2 regions of the Paraburkholderia sp. EG286B genome follow, and region 2 is predicted to be linked to the other one. Evidence: riboswitches for the same ligand, from Rfam matches in the RefSeq annotation. Region 2 holds a riboswitch; the other holds the start of a gene.
The links. Region 2 has a riboswitch for ZMP and ZTP ahead of glyA (serine hydroxymethyltransferase). Riboswitches for the same ligand answer to the same signal wherever they lie in the genome.

Region 1: another riboswitch for ZMP and ZTP. It lies ahead of AB4Y42_RS39385 (tetrahydrofolate dehydrogenase/cyclohydrolase catalytic domain-containing protein); the one in region 2 lies ahead of glyA (serine hydroxymethyltransferase).

The regions. Positions count from the first base shown of each region.
Region 1 covers NZ_JBFRCF010000035.1:24,562-29,281, reverse strand. The annotation lists gene AB4Y42_RS39390 (AIPR family protein) at 185-2,008, shown strand; gene AB4Y42_RS39385 (tetrahydrofolate dehydrogenase/cyclohydrolase catalytic domain-containing protein) at 2,217-3,065, opposite strand; ZMP/ZTP riboswitch at 3,234-3,316, opposite strand; gene AB4Y42_RS39380 (helix-turn-helix domain-containing protein) at 4,409-4,720, shown strand, end outside.
Region 2 covers NZ_JBFRCF010000004.1:234,214-238,933, forward strand. The annotation lists gene tolA (cell envelope integrity protein TolA) at 1-146, opposite strand, end outside; gene tolR (protein TolR) at 143-589, opposite strand; gene tolQ (protein TolQ) at 614-1,291, opposite strand; gene ybgC (tol-pal system-associated acyl-CoA thioesterase) at 1,446-1,940, opposite strand; gene ydfG (bifunctional NADP-dependent 3-hydroxy acid dehydrogenase/3-hydroxypropionate dehydrogenase YdfG) at 2,009-2,755, opposite strand; ZMP/ZTP riboswitch at 2,916-3,053, shown strand; gene glyA (serine hydroxymethyltransferase) at 3,214-4,461, shown strand; gene nrdR (transcriptional regulator NrdR) at 4,477-4,720, shown strand, end outside.

The sequences.
Region 1 (4,720 bases), on a different contig from region 2:
CTGACTGGTTCGACTTTCTTGGTGGCCATCGCTGAGGCCAGAGGACACGGCGCACGATACACGATATTAATGCAATCCGCATATATCTACGTCCACCTGTGACTGTTTCCGACAATTCACGTTGCGAGGTGCATCGAAATTGGTCGAATCTCATTCGTTCCATGGTTTATGATGACGTGCACTCTTGGCATACTCGACGAACACCGGGTGGCATTCTCATTTAACGACGCATCGGGCAAATATGCACATAATTTTAAAAAATCACGTCGAAGAACTTGCTCGGGATTTTGAATACGAAGATCTGGTTGCCTCGAAGCAGTTTGAACAATTTTGTAATTATTGTGTAATCTCAAAACACTATTTTGGCCGATTCAGCCCTGCTGATGTCACCACAGACGAGGATGACGCATCCATAGATGGGCTGGCTGTGCTGATAGATGGTGATCTAATCACAACAGTCGATGATGCGATCGAAGTATTTAAGACTCACAAAACAAATTTATCTGTCGATGTAATTTTCACTCAAATAAAAAGCGGCGAGCAATTCAAGAAGGACGAAATTGCCAATTTCAAGATGGGGCTTGAAGATTTTCTCTCGCTAGATCCCAAGTTGCCAAATGGGAAATTTAACAGTGAGTCGCTCGAAATTTTCAAAATCGTTCTTGGAAATTTGAAAAAAGTTAGAAATCGACGTCCCAATTGTGCGATCTACTATTGCACTTCGGGCGTCTATTCGGCTGAGCGCGAAATCAAAGCCTCCTTCGATATTATTGAGCGTTATATAAAGGAAATTGAATTTTTCCATACCGTTGACGTGACGCCGCTTGGTCGCAGTGAATTGATCAGGTATTACGCCCAGCTGTCCGAGAAAAATGAGGCGAAGCTCAAGCTCATAGATTACTTTGGAATGCCTGCGATGCCTGGCATTCCGCAATCCTACGTTGCGATTGTGAATGCACGCAATTTGGTTGATGCATTGTTAGTCGATCCTGATGGAAATCTCCGCGAATCTGTATTCGAGGAAAATGTCAGATCGTTCCTTGGGAGTGGCAACGACGTCAATGCGGCTATAAAAAATACTCTGCAGAATGCCGAAAAAAAATCTCTATTCTCCGTCTTAAACAATGGAATTACCGTCGTCGCACCGGAATTGACTCTAACGCCAAACACCAAGGAACTGCAGCTTGCAAATTATCAAGTTATCAACGGTTGTCAAACAAGCAGTACGCTGCATGAAAATAAATTACTTTTGACTGACTCTGTGAATGTTGTCGTAAAATTCATAGAGTCACCAGAGAATGACGCATCCAGTGACATTATAGCTGCGACAAACAGCCAATCAGATATACCAAAAGAAGCATTCTTTGGGCTTCGCGGAAAAGCGAAGTTAGTGCAGAAGTATTTCAAGATTCAGAATCAAGAGCGCGCACAAGAGAATCATATTCATTTCGAGCGGCGACAGGGTGAATTCAAAAACGTGGGTTATCAGTCGACCCGAATTTTCGACGTTCGTGAAGTTGCACGGTGCTATGCCGCTATGTTTCTTGATCTTCCGCATAATTCGGCTAGATACGTTGCCAAGATATTCTCAGCTAGTGACGGAGATAATTTATTCCGTGAGGGCGATCATGAGGCTTATTACTATGCCGCATGTTTGGCGCTATACAAATATCAGACGCTGATTAACGGCCGGAAGATTGGCGCGCAAAACTACGTTAAGGCGCGGTGGCATGTAATACAGCTTTTCAAATGGCTATGCGTTGGCGAGATGGATACTCCGGCTTCTAATTCAAAAAAAGCGGAGAGCTATGCATTAAAATTGATCGAGGCATTGAATTCTGAGGCGAAGTCTTACATTAAGACTTTTGAACGCTGCCAAAAAATCATCGATGATTTGGGTTTTCCCACAGATGATGAACTCAAGCGCGCTCGATTTGCTCAAGAAACCATGACCGCAGCACGCCAAGTGCTTGCGAAGAAGGGTAAAGCAGTTAGGAAACAAGGATAAGAAAACGCTGCGGAGCGGGAGGCCGCCGTTACTGCGAGGCATCGCAGGAGTACGCGATTGGCGACCCGCTCCATATGAGAAGAGCGGGAGTTGCGTTGTTGCTTGTTTTCCGCGTCGGAGCCGAAGGTGTCATAGACCCGACAGCTGCCCGATGCAATGAGCCGTAGCCGACCCCCAAGCGGTCGCCCGAGCCGCCTCGAGCGGACCTTCAGGCACTCCCCGCCGCGCGCTCTGCTGCTGTTACCGTCTGTGAGATGAGCGTTGAGATCGTCATCGGGCCGACGCCCCCCGGAACGGGAGTCACTGCAGCACATCGATCCAGCAGGCCGCCGGCGTCAATGTCCCCTATGCCGCCGACGTGGTATCCCGCATCGATGACGATAGCCCCGTCACTGATCCACTCTCCCGGAATGAATCCGGGCTTTCCTACCGCGCCAACGATGAGTTCCGCGCGCCGAACCTCCGCTTCAAGATTGACGGTCTTCGAGTGGCACAACGTAACCGTCGCGTTGGCATTGGACAACATCAGGGCCATCGGCTTTCCGAGGATCGGGCTGCGCCCCACGATAACGGCCCGCATGCCTGACACACCGATCCGGTAGTGCGAAAGCAGACGCATGATTCCAGCGGGAGTGGCAGAGCCGAAAGCGGGCTCGCCGAGCGCCATCAATCCGAAGCCGTGGCTGGTCACGCCATCGACGTCTTTCGCAACAGCGATCCGGTCGAAGCAGGCGCGTTCGTCGACATGACCCGGCACCGGATGCTGGAGCAGGATGCCGTGGACCTCCGGATCAGCGTTCAGCTGGTCGATTTCTGACAGGACGTCTCCGGTTGTCGCGGAGGAGGGCAGCGTGATCGCGCGCGAGTCCATGCCGACCCGGCGGCACGCATTGCCTTTCATGCGCACATAGGTCGCTGACGAAGGGTCATCGCCCACGAGGATCGTTGCCAGTACCGGCGTCTGGCCGCCGTTCCATGTCTTGAGCGCAGCGACGCGTTCAGACAATTCGCATTCGTGGAGCGCGGCCAGTTTCCTGCCATCAAGCAAAGTCGTCATGCGACCTCCCGCTGCGGAAATCCAGTCACCGCCTGTCCAGAAACAGGCGCATGCAGGGCAACGCATCCGAAGGTCGGGAAAGCCGGTGAGCGTGGTTCACACGGTAGAGAAGGCAGGCATAAAACGGAGATGCGGGCATTGATCATTGGAGGTCTCCAGAACGGACGATCACGATGCCCAGGCGAACGGCGGCGCTAAGTCTACGCTCCCCGATGGTGCTCCATCCGTTCTCGCCAGTCACGTAGATGCCATATCTTACCGCACCCCCGGGATCGCGACCGGTTCAGTCCGGCACAACGGGAGCCGCGACTGGAGAGCCGGCGGGCGTGGCAGTCCGGTCGCTGCCACCGGTCGTACGCTTCCCGCGTCGCCGCGGTTTGCAGGTCAGGTGGGTGCACGGGGTGTGCAGCATTGCCGCGATAAGCGGCGTTATCCCGGCTTGGCGAAGAATGTGCTCAGAGTCTTGACGGAATATTTGGCCTACTATTGTCGCTAACGTGCATCCGGGAGAGTCGCTATGGGGACGATAGCGGAAGACGAATATGAATGTTTCACATGCTACGTTCATTTCAAGGGGAGGGTGTTCAGTATTGCTCGACAACGGGAGCGCGTGCACTTCGGAAAAGAACTCCCTGAAGTCGAAACTGTCGATGCGGACGGTCTGGAGTGCTACTGTTCCAATGTTTGTTTGGAAAAACGCCGCGATAGGGTGATGGCGAAAGAGGGCGTACCGATTCGGTACCCGGACATAGGTCCTGTCGAAAGTTGTGCCAAGTGCGGCGGCCTAGTTGATACGGCTGAGTTCCATCTCGCTTACCTTGAGGACGAGTTCTTCGATGAAGGTATGTGCGGTACGAGAACGATCAGCGTTAAGTATCTGGCGGTTCTGTAGTCGGTGCCGGCCGCGGGGGATTTTGCGATCAGCGTGCGAACGCGTCGTAGATTTGTCTGCTAAGGAGACGCAGTAGCGAGAAGCGGGCGCCTCACAACGTTCAGGGAGCTAGATTATCGGCAGCAGACACGATATCGGCTGCAGTTTTGAATAAACGATCGCCGTATTGCGGGAATGTTGTTTAACCGCTCGCTATTCCCGGGAAAGTTGCTTGATGGGAGGTGGGCGACCTGTAAATGCAAGTTGTTGGCTACTACCGCGGAGTAAAAATAGCAAGACGCTGACGAAACCGAGGCAGAGAAGGGGCCTATATGCACAATTGCTTGGTGTAGGTGAGCATATTTACCGAGGGCAGCCATTCGGCTGAAGTTTGGTGGCAGTGGGCGTAGTATTGATGCGACGGGATGCGCGCATATAGCGCAAAACTGACAATCGATAGCCCCAGACCGCCATGCCCAAAACACCTGTCCGTGCTCGCCCGGCGCGCTATCTGCGCCTGCCGCCCTTCACCGACGTGCTGCCCACGCCCGTGTTTTTCCGCATGGAGCACATGCCTTCGCACGCCACCTATCCGCAGATGTGCCACCCGTGGGGCGAGTTCGTCTACGCGTTCAGCGGCACGACCGAAGTGAAGGCGGGGGACGAGCACTACATCACGCCGCCGCATCTCGGGCTCTGGATCGCGCCGGGCACCGAGCACGTGGGCTTCAACGAGCAGGAGACCGTGCATTGCTCGGTCTACATCAGCCGCGACCTGTGCACG
Region 2 (4,720 bases):
CCCGCCGGCGTGCTGTTCTGCCAGTGGATGCCGTGATAGAGGAACAGACCGAGCAGCACGTGCATGAGCACCGCGAGGGCGATAGCACGTCCCGTGCCACGCTCTCGCGGAGGCTGCAGCGGATACGAATCGTTCTTGCGGATCATTGCGATTTGACGAGCAGTCCGACACGTTTGACGCCATGCGACTTCAGGTCGGACATCACGTTCATTACCGTCTCGTATTTGACGGACTTGTCGGCGGCGATCACGACGGGCTGGTCGGGATGGCTCTGCTCGCGATCGGCCACGAAGCCATTGAGATCGGCGCGCGACATGGTCTGCTGCTGCGTGGCGCCGGAGTCATCCTTGTAGCGTACGCTCAGATTGCCGTCGGGGCGAATATTGACCACGACGGGCGGCACCTGCTGCTGCTGCGACGCGCCGCCGACGGTCGGCAGGTTGACGATGGACGGCGCCACGAGCGGCGCGGTCACCATGAAGATCACGAGCAACACCAGCATCACGTCGATGTACGGCACGACGTTGATGTCGGCCATCGCACGGCGCGAGCGGCTGCCTCGCATGCTCGAACGGACTGAGCCTCCCATCTTCGACTCCTTGCTTCGTGAAGATTAGTGGGCCTGACGCTGCAGGATGTTCGAAAACTCTTCGATGAAGGTTTCGAAGCGGATCGCCAGACGGTCGATGTCGTGCGCGTAGCTGTTGTACGCGACCACCGCCGGAATGGCGGCGAACAGACCGATCGCGGTCGCTGTCAGCGCTTCGGCGATGCCGGGCGCGACGTTCGCGAGGGTGGCCTGCTGCACGTTCGCGAGACCGCGGAACGCGTTCATGATCCCCCAGACGGTGCCGAAAAGACCGATGTACGGACTCACCGAGCCGACCGAAGCGAGGAACGAGAGGTTCGCCTCGAGCGCGTCCATTTCGCGCTGGAAGGCGGCGCGCATCGCGCGGCGGGCGCCGTCGAGCACGAGGCTCGGATCGTTCAGGCGCTTCTCTTTCGCCTTCAGGAATTCGCGCATGCCCGACTCAAAGATACGCTCGAGCGCGCCGATCGTGTGACGGTTGTTGGCTGCGCTCTGGTAGAGCGCCTGCAGGTCGCCGCCTGACCAGAAGTCGCGCTCGAAGCGCTCTGTCTGGGAGCGCGCCCGGCGGATCGCAAACCACTTGCGGAAGATGAAAGTCCAGGAAATCAGCGACATGAGCAGAAGAAGCCCCATCACCGCCTGTGCCAGTATGCTCGCATTAAGAACGAGAGAAATGATCGACAGATCTTGTGTAGTGTTCATATAGGTTCGTTGTGACGTCCCGAAAGGGGCGAGCGGCTGCAAGACAACGCAAGGCTTCCTGTAGGCGGTTGGGAAGCTCTCGCGCCGTCGCGGCCGAACCCTGCTTGGTCCTGCATTGACCGGCGCGAGTTCACTGGCGTCGTATCAACGGTAATTACTGCACTGCCGTTGACACGGCGTACAGGTCTTTCTGGGGTCCACGTTGCAAGGCTTCATGAACGGGGGCCGGAATGGGTGCGGGCCGCATGGCCGTGCTGTCGACGCAGGCGACACGAATGGTGCCCGTGGCGAGCAGCGTGTTCTCGCGCCACGCTTCCTGCATGAAGTCGACCGAGGCGCGGCCCAGCTTCTCGACGCGGCTTACGGTGGTGACGACGTCGTCGAGGCGCGCGGGCGAACGGTAGTCGAGCGCGGTGCTGCGCACGACGAAGAGCACGCCCGTTTCCTCGGCGAGCCGACGCTGATCGACGCCGCACGCGCGCAGCCATTCGGTGCGCGCGCGTTCGAAGAACTTCAGGTAATTCGCGTAAAACACGATGCCACCGGCGTCGGTGTCCTCGTAGTAGACGCGCACCGGCCACGTAAAGCCGCGCCCGGCCGGTGACGACGCCGCGTCCGGCTTGCTGGTGGAATTTTCCATGCCGCGCATTCTACCGGAACGCGAGGCCCCTACGTCTTTCGTACGACTGACGTAAGTATTAAATTTGTAAGGTAATTTTAGCCGCGGTGGATACTGGTGCCGGCGAACGTCTGGGCCACGGGCATCAGTTCGATCGTGTTGATGTTGACGTGCGCGGGGCGCGTGGCGATCCAGTAGATCGAATCGGCGATGTCCTCGGCCGTGAGCGGCTGCACGTCCTTGTAGACGCCGGCCGCCCGGGTGTCGTCGCCGCGAAAGCGCACGTTCGAGAACTCGGTGCCGCCGCACAGGCCAGGCTCGATGTCGGTCACGCGCAGTGCCGTGCCCGCGAGGTCTGCGCGCAGGTTCAGGCTGAACTGGCGCACGAACGCCTTGGTCGCGCCATAGACGTTGCCGCCCGCATACGGCCAGCGGCCCGCCACCGAACCGAGGTTGAAAATATGGCCGCGGTTGCGCTCGACCATGCCGGGCAAAAACGCGTGAGTGACCTGCACGAGGCCCGTGCAGTTGGTGTCGATCATGGTTTCCCACTCGTCGAGGTCGGCCTTCTGCGCCGGCTCCACGCCGAGCGCGAGGCCGGCGTTGTTGACCAGCACGTCGATGCCGGCGAACCCGGGCGGCAGCGCGCCGGGCGCAGCTTCGACCGCCGCGCGGTCGCGCACGTCGAGCTCGATGGGCAGCAGGGCGTCGCCGAGTTCGGCGGCGAGGGCGTCGAGGCGGTCCTTGCGGCGAGCGGTGGCGACGACGCGATGGCCGCCCTTCACGAAGGCCCGGGCGATGGCGGCGCCGAATCCTGCGGAAGCGCCGGTGACGAAAACGATCATGGTGGCTCTTTGGTCTATAGAAGGCGAGAAAAGGGGAGAGCCTACTTGCAATGCCGCATTGCGGCAAGAAAGGGACAGTACGCGCACGGGCCGCATGGCTACGGGCGCACTGGGGGCGGGCGGTTGCCTATTCCCGGCCGTTCCAATAAACTAACGCGCTCAATCCCTGCGTGACTGGCGATAGGGTTCCGGAACGGCGGCATTGGCGGTAGCCATGCGCTCGTTATTGGGGACCCAAGGTGGAACGACCCACCGTGAAGCGCAGGGTGCCGTTTTGCCGTTCGCCTGGGCAGCCTGATTTCGCGCGCTTTCGTTTGCGCTGCGGAGGCTGTCCTGCCTCGCGTGTGCGGCACCTCCTTCCGCCACGTCAAGGCTGGCCTCTTCGCCAGCAGCGCCGCGTACCCGCTACGCGTTCCGCGCGAGACCCGGTCAACCTGAACACACTTAACGGAATCCGTATGTTTGACAGAGCCGAAAGCACCATCGCCAACGTCGATCCCGAACTCTTCAAGGCGATCGAACTCGAGAACCGCCGCCAGGAAGAGCACATCGAGCTCATCGCGTCGGAAAACTACACCTCGCCCGCGGTCATGGCCGCGCAGGGCTCGCAGCTCACCAACAAGTACGCCGAAGGCTACCCCGGTAAGCGCTATTACGGCGGCTGCGAAAACGTGGATATCGTCGAGCAGCTCGCGATCGACCGCGTGAAGCAGCTGTTCGGCGCCGAAGCCGCGAACGTTCAGCCGAACTCGGGCTCGCAGGCCAACCAGGGCGTGTTCTTCGCCGTGCTCAAGCCGGGCGACACCATCATGGGCATGAGCCTCGCCGAAGGCGGCCACCTCACGCACGGCATGGCGCTGAACATGAGCGGCAAGTGGTTCAACGTCGTGAGCTACGGCCTCGACGCCAAGGAAGACATCGACTACGAAGCACTCGAAAAGCGCGCGCACGAGACCAAGCCGAAGCTGATCATCGCCGGTGCGTCGGCATTCGCGCTGCGTATCGACTTCGAGCGCATCGCCAAGGTTGCCAAGGCGGTCGGCGCGTACTTCATGGTCGACATGGCGCACTACGCGGGCCTGATCGCCGCCGGCGTCTACCCGAACCCGGTGCCGCACGCTGACTTCGTCACCACGACCACGCACAAGAGCCTGCGCGGCCCGCGCGGCGGCGTGATCCTGATGAAGGCGGAGTTCGAGAAGCAGATCAACTCGGCCATCTTCCCGGGCATCCAGGGCGGTCCGCTCATGCACGTCATTGCCGGCAAGGCCGTGGCGTTCAAGGAAGCGCTCTCGCCGGAATTCAAGACCTACCAGCAGCAAGTGGTCGACAACGCGCGCGTGCTGGCGGAAACGCTGGTCAAGCGCGGTCTGCGCATCGTTTCGGGCCGCACGGAAAGCCACGTGATGCTGGTGGACTTGCGCGCCAAGAACATCACCGGCAAGGCGGCGGAAGCCGTGCTCGGCACCGCGCACATCACGGTCAACAAGAACGCGATCCCGAACGACCCGGAAAAGCCGTTCGTGACGAGCGGTATCCGTCTCGGTTCGCCGGCCATGACGACGCGCGGCTTCGGCGTGAAGGAAGCCGAGCAGGTGGGCAACCTGATTGCCGACGTGCTCGACAATCCGGAAGACGCCGCGACGATCGAGCGCGTGAAGGCGCAGGTCGCCGAGCTGACGAAGCGTTTCCCGGTTTACCGCTAAGCCACGCGATAACCCATGCGCTGCCCCTTTTGCCGGCACGAAGACACGCAGGTCGTCGACTCGCGCGTGTCCGAAGACGGCGCCGCGATCCGGCGCCGCCGCCGCTGCCCGGCCTGCGACAAGCGTTTCACGACGTACGAGCGGGTCGAGCTGGCGATGCCTTCGATCGTCAAGAAGGATGGCAGCCGCACGGAATTCGACCGCCGCAAGATCATGGCGAGCATGCAACTGGCGCTGCGCAAGCGCCCGGTTGCGGCCG